4 regions of the Halobacillus amylolyticus genome follow, and region 2 is predicted to be linked to each of the others. Evidence: riboswitches for the same ligand, from Rfam matches in the RefSeq annotation. Region 2 holds a riboswitch; each other region holds the start of a gene.
The links. A riboswitch is a leader RNA that binds a small molecule or an ion and turns the genes downstream of it on or off. The one in region 2 is predicted to bind S-adenosylmethionine.
Positions count from the first base shown of each region.

Region 1 (5,628 bases), 1.9 Mb from region 2:
GTGTTGTCCCGCAGCAGCCTCCCACGACATTCAGCCATCCTTTTTCAGCAAAACCGGAAACTTTTTTCGCTAACGATTCAGGTGTCTCATGATAATGCCCTTCTTCATCAGGGAGTCCGGCATTTGGATAACAGCTGACAGAGGTCGTTGCTAATTCCGACAAAGAGCGTATATGGTCACGCATGAATTCTGGACCTGTGGCACAATTCAGTCCGACAACAGTAGGTTTCATGTGTTCAAGTGACAGGTAAAAGGCTTCGATATTTTGCCCAGCCAAGGTAGTTCCCATCGGTTCGATCGTTCCCGAAATCATCAAAGGAAGAGTTTGCTTAAGAGAACGAAAGGCGCGAGTGATTCCGATATAGGCTGCTTTGACATTAAGCATATCTTGGGAAGTTTCCAATAATAGCAGGTCGACACCGCCTTTGATCAGCCCTCTTGCTTGTTCTTCGTATGAATGGGTCAAGTGCTCAAACGTTGTGCCACCCGTTACGGATAAGGTCTTCGTCGTCGGCCCCATCGCTCCAGCGACGAAACGAGTGTGACCGTCTTTTGAATAACGTTCGGCTGCTTTTTTAGCAATTTGAGAGGCCTTAACATTAATTTCCTCTGCTAAATGACCTAAATCGTATTCATCAAGTACGAGGTCTGTTGCCCCAAACGTATTGGTTTCAATAATATCCGCACCTGCTTCAAGGTACTGGGAATGGATCTCTTCAAGAACACCGGGTGAAGTTAAGTTGAGATATTCATTGCATCCTTCATAGCATTCTCCACCGAAATCTTCTGCTTTGAGGTCAGCATTTTGCAGCATCGTTCCCATGGCGCCATCGAGTACAAGAATTCTTTTTGAGAGCAGTTGTTCAAATGACTGGGCTTCCATTTACAATCTTCCTTTCTTCGCTTTGTTGAGTTTTTTGCTTAATGTAGTGGGTTAGTTCTTCTGTTATTTCATATCGTAAAAATGGTGTGATTAAGTAGATTCCATTAAAAAGTTCGACAGCGGCGTCAATTAAGGATTTGGCAATCGAAATCCCTTCAGATTGGGCGCTTTCTGGGTCATGACTGGAATTTTCCATACGCTGTCTAATTTCTTCGGAGAGCGTAATTCCGGGTACCTCATTGTGCAAAAATTCAGCGTTACGTGAGCTGATTAGCGGCATGATTCCAATATAAATGGGAGTCGGTATATGCTTAGTTGCCTCATAGATTTCTTTCAATTGCTCCACACTGTTAACGGGTTGACTAATAAAATAGTCCGCTCCATATTTGATCTTTTTTTCAAGTCTGCCAACTGCACGATTGAGGTTGCGGACATTCGGATTGAAGGCGGCCGCGACCGAAAAATTGGTGTTCATACCGAGTGTTTTGCCAGAAAAAGAAATGCCTTTGTTCAGCTGTTTAATATAATGAATCAAATCGAATGATGAGAGATCATAGACGGATGTTGCACCAGGGAAGTCACCAATTTTGGTCGGGTCGCCTGTGACTGCGAGGACCTGTGTGATCCCGAGTGTATGCAGCCCCATCAAATGTGATTGCAGGCCGATTAAGTTTCGGTCACGGCAGGATATATGGACCAAAGGGTTAATGTCGTATTTTTGCTGGATAATTGAGGCGATCGCTGTGTTACAAATTCTTGGGGTGGCCAGCGAATTATCTGCTAATGTAATCGAATCAACTCCAGCTTCTTTGAGCGCCTGGGCCCCTGTAAGTAGCGGTCTGTATTGAGCCGTTTCGGTGGATCAAGCTCAACGATGATCGACGGTCTTTTTGCTGCGATTTCATGAAGGTGGGGCTTAGAGTTACTATTTTCCAGTTGTGTCTGTGGGACATCCTTTTGAATTGGAATGGTCTTGTGCTCAATCGGCTTCTTCCCTTTTACTTCATCCGCAATGGCCGCAATGTGCTCGGGTGTCGTACCGCAACAGCCGCCGATCAATCTAGCCCCTTGTTTGTGAAGGGCCCGGGCGCTATTTTTGAAATAATCAGCCTTGGTTTTGTAGACGAGTCTGCCATCCTGATAAGCTGGTAAACTAGCATTCGGATAAGCAGAGAGGACGGCTTTATTAGGAAGCGGGACATTCTCAAGCGACTGGATCATGTGGTAAGGTCCGAGACGACAATTGACTCCAATTACATCGGCTCCCTCTTTTTCTAACATCGTCAAGGCTTCAGTCAGGGGTGTGCCGTTTTGCAGAACTCCAGGCTCGTGCATAGACACTTGGGTGATTATCGGCAGGTTCGTTTCTTTTCTAGCGATTTGTAACACTGTCGTGAGTTCTTCCAGATCATAAAAGGTCTCTAGTAGAATGGCGTCTACTTTTTCAAATAGCATACAGTAGAGCTGCTCACGGAAACTGCGTTTGATTTCTGTGAGGGATACTGCTTGTTTTTTAATGCCTCGAATACCGCCGATCGTTCCTGCCACATAACAATTTTCTGCTGCTGCTTGTTGGGCAAGTCTGACTGCTGCTGTGTTGATTTCTTTTACTTTGTCTTCTAAACCGTAACGCGCTAATTTAATATAATTGGCGCCGTACGTATTCGTTTGGATGAGATCAGCACCAGCATCTATATATGCTTTATGGACATTGACGACTTCTTTGGCATGGGAAAGATTCAACTCCTCAAAGCATTGGTCGATTCCGTAAGAGTAAAGCAATGTACCCATGGCCCCATCTCCTACTAATGTTTGGTTTTGAAGGGCTTCTTTTAAATTCATGATTATCCTCCTGTCTGTATTTAGGCTTGACTTACTAAAGAGAGCGAGCGGCAATTTGGCTCATGTTACCCTTGAAAAAGAGGTGCTTTTCATCCTTTGGATAAATATTTCTAACGGGCCACTTACGTCCTCGTGCTTTGCTTCCCTCGTAAACTAGTAAGCGCTTTGTCAAGATCCTCCAGCAGATCATCGATATGTTCAATCCCGACTGAAAAGCGCAAAAGCCGGTTGCAAACTCCGTAGCGTTTTCTCGTTTCTTCAGGAATGTCGGCATGAGTTTGGGTCGCTGGGTAGGTGATAAAGCTTTCCACTCCTCCAAGACTCTCTGCAAAGGTAATGACTTTGAGGTTTCTTAAAAAAGGGTCGATACAGTCTTCAGTTTCTAGACGAAACGAAACCATTCCGCCAAGACCAGGGTAAAAGACATGTGTGACAGTTTGATGATTTTCTAAAAAGGAAACGACTTCCTTCGCGTTTCTCTCGTGCTGATTCATTCGTAAAGGCAGAGTTTTCATCCCTCTCATAAGCAGCCATGAATCAAAAGGGGAGAGGACGGCACCAATTGTGTTCTGATAGGTTGCTAATTTTTCACATATATCAGGACCTTTAGCAACAAGTATGCCGGCTAAAACATCATTGTGACCGCCTAAATATTTCGTTGCACTATGAATGACGATATCGGCACCTTCAAGTAAAGGTTGCTGTAGGAGCGGTGTATATAACGTGTTATCTACGAGTAGCAGAAGCTTATATTTTTTCGTGATTTTAGCGATTTCCGAAATATCAGCCACGTGCATAAGTGGGTTTGTAGGTGTTTCGATGTAGACCGCTTTGGTTTTTTCTGTTATATATTGTTCTATATTTGAAAGATTCTGACTATCACAGTATTGGAACTGTAAGCCATATTGACTAGAAAGGTGTTCAAACAAGCGATAACTGCCGCCGTATAAATCTTCCGAAACGAGGACCTCATCTCGGTGTCCGAATAAGGACAGAGCCGTTTGAATCGCTGCCATCCCTGAGCTAAACGCGAAACCTGCCTCACCATATTCGATTTCTGCAACGGAACGTTCAAGAATTGTTCTTGTTGGATTACCCGTTCTTGAGTAGTCAAAGCCAGTTGATTCACCAATACCAGAGTGTTGATAGGCTGTAGAAAGGTAGACTGGTGCACTAATGGCTCCTGTAGAGTCTCCATTGTTTTTGCCGGTATGAACTAATTTCGTTTCAGTATGAGAGGTCATCTTTATTCTCCTTTTATAAAAAGTATTAGAGGATGTTCAAGTCACCGAATGATAAGAAGCTAAACTCCTGAACAACTATGGTTAGATAAAAATAAAAAAAGCCTCCTTAAGAAGAAGACTTTAAAATATCCCAATCCTTCTTCTTATCTTCCAAGTTCATAAAACTTGGTGGAATTAGCACCATGCTGGTCAAACCAGTGGTTGCTGAGGTTTCATCGGGCCAGTCCCTATACCTCTCTTGATAAGTGAATAATATGTAATTTTTTGGTGTTTAGTGTGATTAGTCACCCAATGAAAAACAAGGTGAGAAGGTCGTTCTGTACCTTCAGCATCACCATCAAATGCCCACGAGACCAGCCGTTGTTAGAGATTTTCAACCGATGTTCTATGGTTATTCTCGAAGGTGGTACTTTATGGCAGGTGGGTTGCGAATTACATTACACGAAAAAAATGAAGGAATCAAGGGAATATTAAAAAAACTTATAATTTTTAAACCCGACTAACACACTAAGAATAAAGGGCTAATACGTATTAATTTTTTCCATAAAATCCTTTGACAGTATCTAACACTTGCTGTATATTTTTCGGTAATCAAATAATAATGTTTCTTGTTCAGAGGGGTGGAGGGACTTGGCCCAATGAAACCTCGGCAACAGACTATTCACAGTACTGTGCTAATTCCAGCAAGCCAACTTGTGCTTGATAGATTAGAAGAGTTGTCATTCGGTATTCTAATCCTCTTCTTATTGGTTGTTTAGAAGAGGATTTTTTAATTTAATAATTTGTTACTGACTAGATAACTAGAGGTAGCACTGCCGGATTTAACTTGGTCAGGTGCTGCCTTTTTCGTTGATCTTTAACAATACGTTTAGGAGGGACATCTTATGAAAGATTATGCAATCACTTATGATTTATCCTCCACTAATCCTTTTCCTGATCAAATATCGTTCGAGTTGGCACACGCCCCACACGACGTGCCGTTCTTAACCTGCTCCCAAGTCTCCTCGCCTAGCTACGGGTCTCGACTTGCCCATTTTTCTGATGGAGTCTCATCGTTCTCCTTCCCCACACCTTTCACTTTTTTATAACGAAACCCACCCATTCATCAGCTTGTCTATCTGAGGTCTTTGTACACTGAATCATACGACAAGTTCAAACATAACAAAAATGCCAAATATATTTCTTATAGAAATGCACAAATGTCACTTTTTCAGCGGCCTGCCATATTGGATAGGTCTTTTTTTCTTTTAAAAATTCAATGTTAGATAATCTCACATGTTCATTGTTCGAATATTTAGATACTGATAAATTAGTATTTAACAAACGATGTCAAAAAACATTACACAAAAGGGGAGAACTTTGATGGATGAGATTTTTCTAATGAATAATTTATGGATTGTTATCTGTACAGTTTTGGTGTTATTCATGCAAGGTGGATTTATTTTACTTGAAGCAGGATCTACGAGAATGAAGAACGCTGGTCATATTGCCGGCAAGACAGTTTTTACCATAGGAATTGTATCTATAGTCTTTTGGGCTGTAGGTTACGGGTTAATATACGGGGAGGGAAATGCATTCATAGGCTTTTCGAAATTCTTTTATGGTGATGCGACAACAATGGGCGAAGGGTTGGCAGGTTCTGTAGACTTCTTTTTCCAG
Region 1 is NZ_CP095075.1:154,456-160,083, forward strand. It holds gene metH (methionine synthase) at 1-883, opposite strand, end outside; partial or broken gene MUO15_RS00870 (bifunctional homocysteine S-methyltransferase/methylenetetrahydrofolate reductase) at 864-2,725, opposite strand; gene MUO15_RS00875 (methionine biosynthesis PLP-dependent protein) at 2,848-3,969, opposite strand; SAM riboswitch class I at 4,110-4,217, opposite strand; SAM riboswitch class I at 4,575-4,682, shown strand; gene MUO15_RS00880 (ammonium transporter) at 5,332-5,628, shown strand, end outside.
Region 1: another riboswitch for S-adenosylmethionine. It lies ahead of MUO15_RS00875 (methionine biosynthesis PLP-dependent protein); the one in region 2 lies ahead of MUO15_RS10495 (LLM class flavin-dependent oxidoreductase).

Region 2 (5,628 bases):
TGCTAACGATTCGGGACGATCAATTGACATATAAAGAGATAACAATCCAATAACGATCAGGGACATTTTCGAAACTCGCAATACTTTCCGATCCAGTTGTTTTTCGGAGAGATTTTTATTTTTATAAAGCAATGGAACCACTAACACTTTGTATAAATCGTTGCCAATGCTAGACGTAATACCCAGGTACAAGCTATCTGTAGTTGATAGTATAGCGGAAATGATCCCAGTAACCATTAGCGCTACAATAATAGTAGGAAATGCTTCCATTATATAGGCAGGTATAGCACCATCCGCTGAAACGAGTCCCGGGGTGAGCACGCGTGCAGCTAGTCCGGCAAATACTGAAAAAACGGACAACAGAAATAGGGTTATGCCAGACGATAATGTAAAGGTGCGCAACTCTTCTTCTTTCTCAATCGTTAGCACTTTATTCATCAAATGTGGAAGCAATACAAAAGAAAATAGCAGCCACTGAATACTTAAAATAGCAAAGCCGCTATAAAATGGTCCACCGTCAGAGGTTGGTGCAACTAAACTTTTATCAATTTGACTAAGCTCTGTATGCAAATGACCTAAAACGTTCCACCCACCACCAATTGTCCATAATAAGGAAACGAATAAAAGGACAGATACCACTGACATGATAATGCCCTGAATTCCGTCACTAATGATCTGGGCAAAGGCTCCTCCTAAGCTTACATATAAAATAGTAATTCCTACACCAATTCCAATCCCCCAAATATAGGGAATACCTACAACTGTTTCAAACATTGTAGCTAGCCCGACATTCTGACCTACAATGTAATAAATATTGAACAAGATCAGTAGCGCAACGATTACTTGTAATGTTTTACTCTGGTATCGATCCCCTAGCCACTGTGGCAGTGTAAGACTGCCACCATTCCTTTGACCTTGTCTCCAAAATTTCTTTGTGAACAATAGTAAACCAATCCATGTAACACCAAAGCACCCTAGTGCCCACCATAAAGTGGATACACCATAGGTATAGGCCCATCCAGGTACCCCTAAGAATAGGTTGGCACTTGCAAAGGAAGCTCCAAAACTGACCCCGACAATCCAAGGTTTTACTTTTCCTTTAGCGATTGAGAAACCTTTCATCGACCGACTGTGGACGGCGCCTTTTTTTCCTAGCCAAGTAGTGAGTACAAAATATCCAACTAACAATATACTAATGATCCACAACAACGAATTCGATTCTTCACCCAATGTTTACTTTCCCCTTTCGTTTGGGATAGACTTTATTCCAGATGCTTAATCCCAAAATCCAACAGACTGCTATACTTATCCAGTAAATAGTAAACATATTTACACTCCTTTTACCTGTTGATAAAGGTTCTTATAAGCAAAGCCTGGGTGACTCTCCTTCAAATGGTTCTGTCCTTTACCATATAATTTCTCTCGGTACGTTCCTTCTTCATAATCTGTTTGCACAAGACCACGCTCCTGCAAGATCGGAATCACAAGTTCAACGAAATCTTCAAAACTTCCCGGGGCCAATGTGTAGGCTAAATTGAATCCATCTACTCCAGTCTCTTCCACCCAATACTCTAATTGATCAGCGATTTGTTCAGGTGATCCGACAGCCACCGGGCCTCTCCCTCCGATTCCGACAAAAGTGGCCAGTTCCCGAACCGTCCATTTATGATTCGGATCTGCTTTAGTAAACACTTCCACTGCTGATTGGATCGCATTACTTTCGATATACTCAAGCGTCTGGTCTGGATCATATCCAGAAAAATCAATTCCCGTCCATCCACTTAGAAGTGCCAAAGCTCCTTCATAGCTTACATAACTTTTGATTTCTTCATACTTTTTCTGTGCTTCCTCCTCCGTTTTCCCGACAATTGGTGTGAATACAGTATAAACAATCACATCTTCTGGATTACGCCCATGATTTTTTGTCCTTTCACGTAAGTCTGCCACACCTTTCTTCACGATGTTCGCTGTGGGTCCTGCAGTAAAAACACACTCGGCATGCTTGGCAGCGAATTCTCGTCCACGAGGAGAAGCACCCGCTTGATATAGTACGGGGGTGCGCTGTGGTGAAGGCTCACACAGATGCGCACCAGGCACCTTAAAAAATTCCCCCTCATGATTAATGTCATGAACCTTTGAAGGGTCCGTGTATACCTTTCGTTCTTTATCACGCACTACCGCGTCATCTTCCCAGCTGCCTTCCCACAATTTATAAGTAACATCTAAAAACTCATCCGCAATGTCATATCGCTTGTCATGTGGAATTTGCCCCTCTAGACCAAAGTTTTTCGCTGCACTCTCTAAATAAGAGGAAACAATATTCCAAGCAATTCTGCCTTTTGTAAGATGATCAAGTGTCGAAAATCTTCTCGCCAGCATATAAGGCTGTTCGTATGTCAGAGAATACGTTAAGCCAAACCCTAAATGCTCTGTCGCATTAGCCATAGCAGAAATTAATAGCAAAGGATCATTAGCAGGCGCTTGAACAGCTTGCTCAACAGCTGCATTTTTACTGCCATTGTGAACATCATAGAATCCCAGTACATCAGCCAAGAATATTCCGTCAAACTTTCCCTTTTCTAATAATCTAGCTAGTTCCACCCAGTAATCCAGATCACGATATCTTTCAGACTGATCTTCCGGATGGCTCCAAAGCCCCGGAGATTGGTGTCCCACCGTATTCATGTCAAAAGCATTTAAATAGATTCGTTTTCCCATTGTTATTCCTCCTAAGATCTGATTACAATAAAAAATCCCTTCACTCTAAGAAGAGAGAAGGGACAATATATGTATATAGGGCCTGAATCTCTCTTCTCATCTTCGGAATGTTGCTGCATTCCTCTGAATTTAGCACCGGGTTTATCATACAAACTGGTTGCCGAGGCTTCGTAGGGTCAGTCCCTCCACCTCTCTTGATAAGAAGAAATTTTTCGATTATTTAGTTTACAATAATTTATCATGGAAATGGTTTTCTTGTCAATAACTAATTAACCATAGTGGATTAATAAGGATTTGGATTTGGATTTGGATTTAGATTTTGACTTCGCCACCCATTTTATAGATAGTTTGAAAAAAACATGTGCCTCCTTCGAGTTTATTTAAGTTCTTCAGAAAATATGCAGCATTGTTGACCATATACTAAAATCGTTAATGATAGATAAACACAAAGTATGAGATAATCAATTAATGAACCTACTTTTGACAATGGGGTGAAGACATGGAAAAAATATTTTATGGCACAGATGAAAGTCAATATGGTGAATTGCGGCTTCCTGAAAATGGAGGTCCTTACCCCGTGGCTATAGTTATTCACGGCGGCTTTTGGAAAGAATCGTTCGGACTTGATCTTATGACAGACGCGGCTGAAGATTTGACTGCCCATGGGCTCGCCACCTGGAATATTGAATATCGTCGGGTAGGACAAGCAGGCGGCGCCTGGCCAGGAACGCTGACAGATGCAGCTAAGGCGTGTGATTATCTTGCCTCCCTTGCCGAAACATACCCGTTAGATTTGAATCAGGTAATTACAATCGGCCACTCTGCTGGAGGGCATTTGGCGTTATGGCTTGCTGCGCGTCATCACCTTCCTAAGGATGGTGAACTCAATATAACTAGCAGCCCTCTCCCTATTTCCGGTGCTATTAGTTTAGCAGGGGTTAATGATTTAGAGATGATGTATGGTGTCCACCACTTCAGGGACCAAACCTTTTCCATGGAGCCTAATAATCCTACAGCCGATTTGCTTCAAAGTACTCCTGAAGATCATCCAGAACGTTACCAACAGGCATCCCCTATAGAACTGCTCCCTTTAGGAGTACCACAAGTGTTGGTTCATGGGGCGCTCGATGTAAACGTCCCTATTGGTATTAGTAACCACTACCATCGTCAAGCACAGGAATTTGGCGATCTTGTAAAATTAGTTGAATTACCGGAAGCCGAGCATTTTATGTTAACAGATACCTATACACAGGCATGGACGGAGATTCGTGAAGAAGTCAAAACACTTCTACTAAATATAGGAAGGTGATCTAGATGGGGAAATGTAATATCGATCATTCAATTGGAGATGTCGTGAACAAACTTGAGAGTCAGAAAGAATTTTTACCGAATCATTTAGCTGACGGGACACGTGTTTTTTTGCAAAGAGAACTTCCCCAGGAAACACTAAATGATCTATTCCATCTTTTAAAAAAGTATGACCTTTCGTCTGAAAGTGAACAAAAGGAAAGAAATGAAGCGATCGAAAAAATGATAGCTAGTTAACTAGGGACTGAAGGGGCCTTGTTCCTCTGCTGTTAAGCGAAGGGAGAGGTCCCTCATTTTACTGCGGCCTCCATATTAGCACCCGGCCCAAATAGTTCTCTTCCATTGAACCAAATCGCGGACGTCAAAACCTCCTTAATCAGTAATTGCACATAATCTTGGATAATTGCACGAAATTTTGATTAATTGCACATAATTCCGATTAATTGCACGAAATAGCCTTTTTTTGCACATTTGACCCATCTTTATTTGAACCTCAATCTTACGTTATTATGACGGAGGCTTAGATACCGGACTCTGATCATAAATAATTTGGTAACATTTGTTTATTTCTTCTCGTAGACTAACTGAAGCCCCTTCATCTAATGAGGTCAAACTTCAACAGATTATCCAATTTTTCTTCTATCTTGCACGAAAATTTCAGCCAATCAAGCTGTACCATAACCCGGTGCTATAATCGCGAGATCAATATCAGAGTCTTCCTGATGATCTCCATAAGCTCTTGAACCGAACAAAACGATCTTTTCTATTACTAGAAACTTTTCTGCAATAGTAATGATTTGTTTCGCTAGTTTTATAGGAATCAATCTATACATCAGGCTGGTTGGCTAAAAGATGAACAGGCATGGCTGCAAATGCTGAAAGACCGTAACGAGATTCCCCATACGTACAATGAGGAAGTGGCAAATAGTATATTGGCGAACATTAACGACTAAAAGCACTCTTTAAAGTTTCTTTGGGAGTTCTTGTTTCAATACCTTCAGCCACAGTAACCTCCGGAGTGTTTTCCAGTATATAGTAATTTTAAACCGATGGGGAGTTCCATCAACAATGAGACTATTACTTTGATCTTTAGATAAGGCTTTTTCTAATCTTGTAAGAGCCTGTTCAAGATTCACCATACTTTGGTTAATTCTTCGTTCTAGGTTCTCCATCGATTTATCCTCCTCTTTCAGGGATTGGCTGATGAATGATCATTTTATTTATTATAAGGGACTGATCTGGAAATACCAGATCAGTCCGCGAAATCAAGCAACTATTTTACAAGTTTTCAATGAATAATCGAATGACATCTGCCCCACCAATAACTGTTCCTAATGTACTTCCCAAGTTTGCTAAAACAACCACTAACAGGATACGGGTTACTTTATTACTCCAAAATCCTTTCACACTGTAAACATCTTCCGTAATTTTTTCAAAATCACCTACATTTGGCCGGACAAAATAGGCTTGGACAAAACCCGCAAACCAACCTGAAGCAGTGATCGGATCTAAGGAGGTCAACGGTGCTGCTACAAAGGCAGTAAGAATCGCGAGCGGGTGCCCCAAAGCGATTGCCGTTCCAATAGCTGATAACGTCCCATT
Region 2 is NZ_CP095075.1:2,034,032-2,039,659, forward strand. It holds gene MUO15_RS10490 (sodium:solute symporter family protein) at 1-1,230, opposite strand, end outside; gene MUO15_RS10495 (LLM class flavin-dependent oxidoreductase) at 1,330-2,718, opposite strand; SAM riboswitch class I at 2,812-2,922, opposite strand; gene MUO15_RS10500 (alpha/beta hydrolase family protein) at 3,218-4,027, shown strand; gene MUO15_RS10505 (group-specific protein) at 4,033-4,263, shown strand; gene MUO15_RS10510 (nucleotidyltransferase domain-containing protein) at 4,692-4,850, opposite strand; gene MUO15_RS21650 (nucleotidyltransferase substrate binding protein) at 4,854-4,979, shown strand; gene MUO15_RS10520 (hypothetical protein) at 4,989-5,198, opposite strand; gene MUO15_RS10525 (TraB/GumN family protein) at 5,305-5,628, opposite strand, start outside.

Region 3 (5,628 bases), 1.9 Mb from region 2:
GTTGAGATTATATGTACACACGGGACGTTAGGTGTTGAGCGAATGGAGGAGTTAATCCTCGATAACAACCTTGATCATCGTCCTGTATTTATCTTGGTTGACGAAGACGATTCTGGCTATAAACTTCGAAAGCAGCTAACAGAGGAACTCCCTCATGCGCTCCATATTTATATTGATAAAGCTTTTAGAGAAGTTGCAGCCACACCAGAGCCCGAATTGGCTCGTGCTCTGCTTAGCCGGCATTTTAACGTTAAGCCGATTTACTTAATTTAGGAGGGGCAACTTGCTTTCTTTAGAACGATTAAATGTAGCTAAACAACTCTGCGAGCAAAAGCAAGCACTTACATTTATTCACAGCCCTTTTTGTGGAACCTGTCACGTTGCCAGGAAAATGTTAGACACAATTGAAGACTTGTACCAGACAGAGCTTTTTTATGAATTAAACGCCTCTTTGAATCCAGACCTGATGCAGGACTATAAGATCGAAAGTGTTCCTTGTCTGCTAATAATGAAGAGCGGGTATGTGATAGAAAAAGTGTATGCCTTTCACTCTGTGCCAAATATGCTTGACAAAGTATCAGAATATGTAGAAAGATAGCCTTATTTCCCGGGAAATGAAGAACGATTCTATGCAATCAGGGAAGGTTTCTGCCCCCTTTACCTCGAAAACTTTAAATAAAGTTACTAAGGGGGGCTTGTTTTGGTTGAAATGATAGAGGAATGGATCAAACGGGTGAATAACAGAAAAGACTTACTCCCAAAATGGAAGAAGAGACAAGTGTTTTTAAAGATTCAAGATCATCGGTCTGAGTTTATTAATGTATCTATTACAAGAGAGGGGATGAAACTTGTGCATGAAAACACCGTCAGTAGCGCACTTACGATTTCGTCCTCTAATAAAGTTTTCCAACAGCTTTTTGGTGGTAATTTGAAATTAACTTCACTACCACGTTCCATCGTTAGACTTGAAGGCGAATATAGGGATATCCTTTTAGTTGAATCACTACTGGTGCTTTCTCATTAAATTAAAGTACCAATCGCCTCTACAATAGTTAATAAAGATGCTTTATCACCAAACTGATGTGTGATGTAACCATCTTTATTAATTATGATCGTGGTTGGTACTCCTGCACAATTGTACGCATCGTACACTTTACGATGATTGTCTACTAGGGTTGGCTGGGCGAGGAACTTTTCAGCGAAAATTTCACCATCTTCAATATTTCTCTCACGTCCCTGTACATTAATTGTTACCATTTGTACTTTTTCATGATTTATTGATTGAAAGAGCTGTTCTTTTCTTGGTAAATCGACCCCACAGTCTGGACACCAAGAGACCCAAAATGTTAATACGATTACTTTGCCAAGGTCATTACTTAATTGGTACGTTTCATTAGAATCTATATATGGTAACTGAAAGTCTATAGCTTTTTTCAATTTTTGTTCACCTCTCATTTTAATTGACTTAAATGCATGACCATGCTAACATATTTTTTAAGCGAATAGCGACATCTATACTTATCCAGAGTGGCTAAGGGACTGGCCCTATGATGCCCGGCAACCGGTTTGAATGAACACGGTGCTAACTCCAGCAAAGCATCTCGCTTTGAAAGATGAGAAGAGAATCAATGAGGACATCTCTTCTTATGACGAAGAGATTTTTTTGTGTTTTTTTGTTGACAGTGGATATACAGGGTGCTAGAATCCTGTTTGTGATGCTTAGTCAACCTAAAGCAGTAATGCATTAAAATATATATCTCTTATCCAGAGAGGTGGAGGGACTGGCCCGTTGATGCCCGGCAACCGTCAAGTTTTTGTTAACTTGAAAAGGTGCCAATTCCTGCAAAGTTAACAACTTTGGCAGATAAGAGAACAGACCACCAGGACGTGTAAACGCCTTTCTGTTCTCTTGCAGAAAGGCGTTTTTTGTATAGAGGAGGAACAATTTTGATTTCGATAAAGGATTTGTCTAAGGTCTTTCATACGAAAGATCAAGACGTTCGTGCAGTAGATAAAATGGATCTTTCCATTGAAAAAGGGGAGATTTTTGGGGTCATTGGGTATAGTGGCGCAGGTAAAAGTACGTTTATCAGGCTTTTGAATCGTCTTGAAGAGCCGAGCGATGGAAATGTCACTATTGATAATCAAGATGTGACGAAATTGAACAAGAATAAGCTTCGTTTAGCTAGGCAAGAGATGGGCATGATTTTTCAACACTTTAACCTACTATGGTCAAGAACGGTTTTCGATAACATTGCCTTTCCATTAGAAATAGCAGGAATGAAAAAAGAGGACCGTAAAAATCGGGTCAACGAATTGATTGATCTTGTCGGGTTATCTGGAAGAGGAGGCTCTTATCCATCCCAGCTAAGTGGTGGCCAAAAGCAACGTGTAGGGATTGCTCGTGCTTTAGCTAACAATCCGAAAGTGCTGCTGTGTGATGAGGCTACTTCAGCTCTAGATCCGGAAACAACGGATTCTATTTTAGATTTGCTAGTGGATATTAATAATAAATTAGGGCTAACAATTGTACTGATCACTCATGAAATGCACGTAATTCGCAAAATATGTCATCGTGTTGCTGTAATGGAACAAGGGCAAGTCGTCGAGTCGGGCGATGTATTAGACGTATTTTTATATCCGAAACAGCAAGTAACTAAACGTTTTGTTGATCAAGTAATGGGGGACCCTGATCGAAAACACTCACTCGAGCTTATTAATGAAACCTATAAAACAGGTGAGATTATTAAACTTCATTTTGTTGGTGAAAGCACCAATCAGGCGCTGATTAGTGAATTGTCTAGAAAATTTGATGTGGATATTAATATCCTCCATGGAAAAATAACCCAGACGCAAAAAGGAGCATATGGAACGCTGTTTGTCCAATTCAATGGAGACAAAGGAGAAATTGATCGGGCCATTGCTTATATTAAAACCACCTCAGTTCAACTGGAGGTGAGTCCGAATGTTTAATAACCTGTTTCCTAACGTGAAGATAGAGGATATGATCACGGCAACGAATGAAACGTTGTACATGACGATTATTTCTGTTGCGGGAACTTTTATTCTCGGGCTAATTCTTGGTTTACTTTTATACTTGTCAGGTCCCGGGGGCATTTGGAAAAATAAAGCCCTAAATTGGGTCACTGCAGCAGTAGTAAACGTTTTTAGGGCTATTCCGTTTATTATCTTAATCCTGCTATTATTTCCTTTTACTGACTTTCTTATGGGAACGATTCGCGGTCCAAAAGCGGCATTGCCTGCGCTGATTATAGGTGGTGCACCATTCTACGCGAGACTGGTGGAGATTGCATTGAAAGAAGTGGATAAAGGTGTACTTGAGGCTGCTAAATCGATGGGGGCTAAGTATTCCACGATTATCTTTAAAGTTCTGCTTCCAGAGTCGATGCCAGCACTTGTTTCAGGTATTACAGTTACAGCCATAGCTTTAATTGGTTATACAGCAGTGGCTGGCGTGATCGGAGCCGGTGGACTAGGCGACTTTGCTTATTTCTACGGTTTTCAGCGTAGTGACTTTGATGTGGTGTTATTCTGTACAATATTAATTGTAATCATTGTATTCATTTTCCAATTCATCGGCGATTTTATATCCCGTAAGTTGGATAAAAGATAGTTTTTAATTAGAAAAGGGGATGGAAAAGTTGAAAAAATTATGGACTAGTATTTTGGCGGTATTATTTATTTTAGTTCTAGCAGCATGTGGTTCTTCTGAAGAGGAGAATTCATCTGGTGACAACAGCGAGGGTGGAGAAGGGCAAACAGAAATTACTGTAGGGGCCACAAGTGTGCCGCACTCTGAAATTCTGGAGCAGGCAAAGCCGATCCTTGAAGAAAAAGGAATCACTCTAAAGATTGAAGAATATCAAGACTATATTTTACCGAACAAGGATTTAGCAGCAGGGGTTCTTGATGCTAACTACTTCCAGCATATCCCTTACTTGAATGCCCAGGAAGAGCAACATGGATATGATTTTGCAAACCTTGGTGGCATTCATATTGAGCCTATGGGTATCTATTCCAAGAATATTTCTAGTTTAGATGAGATTCAAGAAGGAACAACGGTCATTATGAGTCGGTCTGTTGCCGATCACGGTCGTATTCTTTCCTTACTTGAAAAAGAGGGATTAATCAAGTTGGACGAAAGTGTCGATAAAGTAGAGGCGACTGTTGATGATATTGTAGAAAACCCTAAAAATTTGAAATTCGATACAGGAATAGATGCAGCTTTTCTTCCGGAAACGTATAAGCGTTCAGAAGATGCACTTGTAGCTATTAACACGAATTACGCTATTCAGGCGGGGTTAAACCCGACTGAGGATGCTCTTATATTGGAGGACTCTGAGTCTCCATATGTAAATGTAATTGCAGCAAAGAGTGAAGATAAAGATTCTAAAGCATTAAATACTCTAGTAGAAGTGCTCCATTCTGAAGAAATTCAGACCTTTATTATGGAAGAATATGAAGGTGCAGTTGTTCCTGTAGACGGTTCTGCAGAATAATGTAAGGAATAAAATGCGTGACCCCGTTTATACTATTCGGAGTCACGCATTTCATTTAGGGAGGCATTATTCATGGAACAAGAAGTAAATTGGACAACAGCTTTTTTACAAGAGTATAAGCATGGAATAGGAATCTTTGCCGATAAAATGCCGGAAGTTGCTCATCATTTTAATGAGTTTTCGGAAAGCTGCTTTAAAGAAGGAGAACTTTCTAAAAAGCAAAAACAGTTAATGGCTTTAGGGATAAGCATTGTTGCACAAGATGAATATTGCATGGTTTACCATACGAAGGGCTGTGTAGATCAGGGAGCAAGTGAACAGGAAGTTATGGAAGCATGTGGTGTAGCCGCAGCGTTTGGGGGCGGTGCTGCACTGAGTCAGGCAGTAACACTTGTACAAGATGCTTACACAGATTTATCAAAAACCAAACACTAGGAAATAGGTTGAAAATTGGAGAAAATCCAATGTATGATAAATATATAGTTGTATGAACTTGTATTTTTATTCAAAATCAGGATACAAACCAATTTTTAAGTTTATACCGACTTTGGCGAGGGTAGAGTACTGTGGTATGCTAAATTGTGTAAAAAATCTGAAAGGGTTGATTTATTATTAGTGACTATCTGAGTTTGAATTACACTGCTGAAATGGAAAAAGCGATGCATCAAGCACACAACATAAGCTACGCAGAGTACAGCAGCAGGTTGGATGAAAGATTAAAAGTCGAGGAAAAGCGCCAACGAGAATTCGAACAAAGTCAGAAAATGGTCGCACAAGTAGATCGTCAACTTCATAAATAGACGAGTGAAGAATCAGGTGGTTTAAGTCCACCTGATTTTTTTGTTATGTATCTTTATGTTAATATAATAAGGAAAGAATTAGAATGAAATGCGTGATAAGGTCTATCCTTATCCAAATGTTGAAGTGTTCCCGAATCAGTGGAAATGAGTTGATATCAGATTCTAAATGATATAAGATTGTAATGAGAATAAATTGAGAATGGTTTTTGATCCACAACAACCAACACATTCAATAATAATAGATTTACTGGAGGTATTATTTATGGCAGGATCAACGCTTGAAATCAAAGATCTTCACGTAGAAATTG
Region 3 is NZ_CP095075.1:3,963,756-3,969,383, forward strand. It holds gene MUO15_RS19910 (toprim domain-containing protein) at 1-273, shown strand, start outside; gene MUO15_RS19915 (thioredoxin family protein) at 284-598, shown strand; gene MUO15_RS19920 (hypothetical protein) at 701-1,024, shown strand; gene MUO15_RS19925 (TlpA family protein disulfide reductase) at 1,021-1,437, opposite strand; SAM riboswitch class I at 1,516-1,620, shown strand; SAM riboswitch class I at 1,758-1,871, shown strand; gene MUO15_RS19930 (methionine ABC transporter ATP-binding protein) at 1,948-2,973, shown strand; gene MUO15_RS19935 (methionine ABC transporter permease) at 2,966-3,634, shown strand; gene MUO15_RS19940 (MetQ/NlpA family ABC transporter substrate-binding protein) at 3,663-4,520, shown strand; gene MUO15_RS19945 (carboxymuconolactone decarboxylase family protein) at 4,593-4,955, shown strand; gene MUO15_RS19950 (YuzK family famiily protein) at 5,150-5,320, shown strand; gene sufC (Fe-S cluster assembly ATPase SufC) at 5,583-5,628, shown strand, end outside.
Region 3: another riboswitch for S-adenosylmethionine. It lies ahead of MUO15_RS19930 (methionine ABC transporter ATP-binding protein); the one in region 2 lies ahead of MUO15_RS10495 (LLM class flavin-dependent oxidoreductase).

Region 4 (5,628 bases), 420 kb from region 2:
TCACTTTTCACAAACGAGCATCTCGACAAACTGATCAATATCATCCTCCCAAACATTTATAAAGGAGCAAGCTTTATGGTTGAGGGTCATATCGATATCGGTTCTGGCGAGCGAAATAAAACACGAACCTATGTCAATGAGATGATGGCGCGGATTGAATCATTAGGCTTTGATCCAAAAATAAAACCTGACTCCATTGCAGCTAGCAGTTATGCAAACAAATATACAAAGTAGAAAAGTGCAAACACCTTCGATTAAACTATCCTTCTCTTGCAACACGCTGCTTGTTCGTTTGTGAGTCTTTCCTTTTAGGCTTTCTGGTGGCTAAATAAACTCCCGCAAAGATAATCAAAAGTCCGAAAGCTAAATTTTTAGTAATCGGTTCATTTAGCAGTACATACCCCCATACCATTGCCGTAATGGGAACTAAATAGGTGACAGATGTCGCGAACTGGGCGCTGCTGTTTTTCACAATATAGTAAAAAAGCAGATGGGCAATCCCTGAACCAAAACAACCAAGACCAATAATGGACCACAGAACGAGTGGATCCGCAAATAAGTCATCATTTATCCGGGAGGTGGTACCTGTTACAAGCGTGCCAATGAAACCGACTACTGCTGCAATCGTCAGTGAATAGGTAGTAATCAGCAGGACGCCTGTTGATTGCAGATGTTTTTTTGTGTACTGGGAGGCAAATCCATAAGAGATGGTGGCACAAACCATTGTACCGATTCCGACGAAACTTTCTTTAATTAGCTGATCCACATTAAACTCCATAAGGACAAGAATACCTGTAAACCCTAAACCTATTCCGAGCCATTGCCGCTTTTTTAAGACGATTGCGAAAAAGAGGAAACCTACAAGACCAGTACAAATCGGGGTTAATGCATTTAAAACGGCTGCTGTACTACTATTAATCTCGGTTTCACTTAAAGCAATCAGGCCCCATGGGAGACCAGCATTAAAAACCCCAACGAAAATAAGTGATTTCCAGGGAATCGGTCTTACGATGCTCCCCTTCTAATCCAAAGGAACGGAAGCAAAATCAGAACGGCTGCTGAACATCTTAAAAACACCGTTCCCCACGCGCCAACAGGATCAAGCAGCCATTTTATAAAAACAAAGGACATCCCCCAAATTAAACTTAGGCCGATTAAAGCACTATATACTCTCACTCTAATCCCTCCCTTCCTGTAACAAAAAAGCACAAGCCCTTATGTAAAGTGTGGCTCACACTTCTATTAACTGTACACAATTCTGCCTTTCATGAAAACTGAATCTTCTAGAGTTTACCTCTACTGCTAAATGCATTAAATTGAATGGCTTAGCAAATGTTCATCAAACATACAATTTATTTAATTTATAGCATGGTTATCACAACCACTAATAAGGTAAAATAAAGGTAATCTAATAGAGGGAGTGGTGATCATGTATCCTTTCTTAATGGCAGTCATTATTCTCGTCAGTATCATAGCATTAGTTGGAACACTTTATGTTGGAAAGAACGTTAACCAAACCATTTCGAAATATGAGGCAGAAGGATATTCTGCAGAGGATGAAGTGGCAAGCCTGCAAAATCACGGCAAAAAAACAAGTTTTCGCTTATTAACCACCATCTACAGTATTACCTTTGTTATTACAGCCATTCTATGTGCTATTTTCATCTTTTAGTGCTATTTGAATTTTGGAACTCTTTAACTTGACTGTTCCTTTAACCCAGCAGGGCTGGTTGTGAACCACGCGAGCCAAGCAGCCAGTCCGCCTGCAACTAACTTACCGATGACGACAGCCACAATCACCTCTTTATTTACACTGGCTACAAACCCTAAATGGCCTCCAAGGACAAATGCCCCGCTTACCGCAAACGCAGCATTCATCACTTTTCCTCTTGTATCCATATCTTTCATTGTCGCTAGCATAGGAATATGGTGGGCCAGTGATGCGATGAATCCGGTCATCGCTATCGAGTTAATCCCAAGTTTGTCGCTCCATTTGTCCCATAATCGCTGTCCCGATCGATTAATAAAGCTAACCATTGGATAGGCACCTGCAAGCATGATCGTGATACGACCCACGATGCCTACCCCCTCCTCTAAAGGAGCCACCCCTTGAACAATTGTAAAGCCTGTTAATGTCTCGATAATAATTAGGACTAATCCGCTGATGATCAGCAGCTCGACTGACTTGCCAAACCTTGCAAATAAATGGATAGTTAGATTGGTAAACTTCCATAATCCTAATCCTATTATCACCGCTAGAACTACTGTAGGTATGAGATTGCGGATCATCCACGCCAGCTCATAGCCGGCTACAGCCCCTCCGGCAAGACAACCAATGGGAATTGTAATCAGCCCGATTAATATCCCTTTTGCAAAATAAGGATAGTCTTCTTTCGCAATCATTGTTAAGGCAATTGGAATGGTAAAAACGAGCGTAGGCCCCATCATCGTACCGAGGAACGCCCAAGAGAAAACCGCTGCATCATCACTGGCAGCGAGGGCTTCTGCTAATTGGTAAGCCCCCATATCAATCGCCAATATCGTTGAAGCGAACATCGATGGATCAACTCCCAGCCACTGATACAGTGGGGTAATAATAGGGGCTAGCCATCCGGATAGAACTGGGGCTAATGAAATAATTCCAACCATCGCAAGTGCAAGCGGCCCCATCATCATAAACGCATTGTAAAAACTCTCACCCAAACCCCATCGGTTATGTAAAAGATAGTAATCTATTGCTCCAATGACCATAAAGAGCGTCATGATTATGAGTAACCCCTCATTAAACCACATGGTATCTCCCCTAACCGCCTACAATTATAAGTAACTACTAAAGATTGTGCCCTTTATGATCAAGTCTTTCAAGCGTTTTTAAGTTCATCAATTGTTAGCGGAAAATGTTTGCCCACCAATCCACGTCAAGCAGATCACAACAAAACTAAGACATCGCTCTCAAAACAAAAAAGAATACCTATCCGTTACAATATGAATCATGCTCACCTTCCCTCAACACTATGTATAGATATAAAAAAGAACCCTCCTTAGTAAAAGGAAGGCTCCCTCATATTTTTAATTAGCCGATTCCGCACGCAACTGATCCATTCTTTTGTGAATACTTTTGGTGGTATTCTTCTGCATCATAGAACACTTCAGCTTTTGCTACCTCTGTTACAATCGGACGTTTAAAGATCCCTTTTGCTTCCCATTGCTTAATCTTCTCGTTGGCAATCGTCTTCTCTAAATCATTGGTATAAAAGATAGCAGATCGATATTGGTGACCTACGTCCATGCCCTGCTTATTGCGGGTTGTTGGATCATGGGCCTCAAAAAAGATATTAACCAACTCTTCATATGTGAGGACAGTTGGATCATATTCAATTTTTACGGCTTCTGCGTGACCCGTTGTTCCTGTTTTCACTTGCTCATATGTCGGGTTCTCAGCGTGACCGCCTGTGTATCCCACCCGTGTTGCAGTTACTCCATCAAAACGCTCAAAAAAGGGCTCAACACCCCAGAAACACCCTGCACCAAAAATAGCTGTTGCCATAACTCATCTTCCCCTTCTCTTAACGCGGAACTTCTTTTTCAAAGAGAGTTTGACGGTTTTAAAACCAAAAAACCCCTTTTCTTATCCAGTATAAGAAAAGGGGTCGTAATATTCCGTACGATCCTCTCATCTTTTAGAATGTCACCATCCTACAGGAATTGGCACCGTTCTCTCAATCTCGTGGATTGATTCGATGGTTGCCGGGCATCAAAGGGCCAGTCCCTCCGCCTCTCTGGATAAGAAGTTTCCGTTATTTATTTTGTTATCTTATATGATACAACGATTTCCCAACGAAGTAAAGAGTGAAGACTCAACTTTTTCTCCTGTTTGTAAAATTATGCTGAAGCCCTCTTCAACATGACTGATGGATAAAAATAATTTTTTACGAACTGCGTCCCGTCGTGTACACTTCCTCAAATGGTTGAACGATGACAAATCCCTCACCTTTAAACTCCATTTGGATCGATTCCCCGCTTCCCCGTCCGAAAAATGTCTTAAAGCTGATATCTGTTCTAAACTCCGGTTCGAGGTGCCCTGACCAGGCTACCGTTGCATTAGGATCCGTAAGGACAGATTCCCCAGGACGAACGAGTAAAGTCAACGGCTCATAATGGGAAGTAATCGCTACTCTTCCATGGCCCTGAAGCTTAATATTAAAGAGTCCACCAGACATCATTCCTGCTACTTTTTTCATTAACTTAACATCCCATTCAATACCTGGTTCAAAAGCCAAAAGATCATTCCCATTAACGGTGATGGATTCGTTGGCGAGGTCAAAAATCGTAATTTTCTTTCCTTGATCTGCTAAGTATAGACGACCTCTGCCATGTGCTTTCATTAACGAGCTGCCTTCTCCTGAAAAAGCTTTCTTGAACATGCGCCCAACTCCATGCTCTAATATCCCTTCACGCTCGAACTTGATTTGGCCATTGTAAGAGATCATTGAACCTGATTTTGCCCACACTTCATCCATTAAATTGACTTCAAGAATTCGCGGTGTTTCTAATTCAAAGTACTCACTTTCTGTTTCATCTTGCTTCGTTTGTTGAATGAATTGATCAATTGAATAATTGCTCATTTAAAGGTTCCTCCCCATTTCGTGCTGTTCTTGATACGAATGAGGAAGGCAAAACGTTTCGTGCTTTTCCTCCCTTTTAAATTATCCCCTCACTGCTGTTAGGGAAGAATCTTTTTAGATTTTGATAGAATCCTGACAAGTTTAGGGAGAAACTTTTTGGATTTAGTCAGAAACCCAATGATTTTGGGGAGAAACCTTCTGAATTTGGAGATAATTGTCCTGTATTTGGGTAGAATCCTCAGTCAACTTCAAGAACAAAAAAGCACACCATCACTTAAATGGTGTGCTCCATTTAGGATCCTAGAAAAATTGCTCCATACATCAATGATCCTAATATGACAAAGGCTGGATGAACCTTCACGCGCTCGAGTAAAAAAAAGCTAACGCCAATCAGCAGAATGGTTTGCAGAGCTCCGGAAGAAAAGTACGAATTCCGGAAGAACTGAAAGGCTATAACTCCAAGCAAAATGGCAATAGACGGGCGAATGAGGGCAGTCATTGTTTTAACCCTAGGAGAGTCTTTAAATTTATACAATAGGCTCAGAAGCCCAATCATTAAGATTAACGAAGGAGCCACCGTTGCAAACACCCCGATAAAGCTCCCGATTATCCCACCTTGCTGAAAACCAATGAAGCCAGCCATTTTTGTAGCTATAGGGCCTGGCAAAGCGTTCGCCATAGCCAGCATTTCGCTAAATTCGCTGACAGTCATCCAGTTAAAACGTTCTACCACTTCGTTCTCTACTAAAGGGATAGAGGCAGGTCCACCTCCATACCCCACTATCCCAGGAATGAAAAAGGCAATAAAAATCTTCCAATAGATCATGATGATTGCTCCTTACGTACATAAGCTTTCGACTTTTCCCCTTTTTTGCCCATTGGTCTAATCAAAGCTACTAGAAGGAGGGCAAAAATAACTAATCCCGGATGAACCCCTGCCCACTCTATTAAAATAAGGGAACCTGCTCCTAGCAGGATTGTATTTAACCATCCTAAGCTAACT
Region 4 is NZ_CP095075.1:1,609,651-1,615,278, forward strand. It holds gene MUO15_RS08460 (ribonuclease H-like YkuK family protein) at 1-234, shown strand, start outside; gene MUO15_RS21905 (DMT family transporter) at 260-766, opposite strand; partial or broken gene MUO15_RS21910 (EamA family transporter) at 839-1,012, opposite strand; gene MUO15_RS21915 (EamA family transporter) at 1,006-1,176, opposite strand; gene MUO15_RS08470 (hypothetical protein) at 1,430-1,672, shown strand; gene eutH (ethanolamine utilization protein EutH) at 1,696-2,793, opposite strand; gene msrA (peptide-methionine (S)-S-oxide reductase MsrA) at 3,074-3,547, opposite strand; SAM riboswitch class I at 3,671-3,790, opposite strand; gene MUO15_RS08485 (AIM24 family protein) at 3,930-4,625, opposite strand; gene MUO15_RS08490 (chromate transporter) at 4,918-5,451, opposite strand; gene MUO15_RS08495 (chromate transporter) at 5,448-5,628, opposite strand, start outside.
Region 4: another riboswitch for S-adenosylmethionine. It lies ahead of msrA (peptide-methionine (S)-S-oxide reductase MsrA); the one in region 2 lies ahead of MUO15_RS10495 (LLM class flavin-dependent oxidoreductase).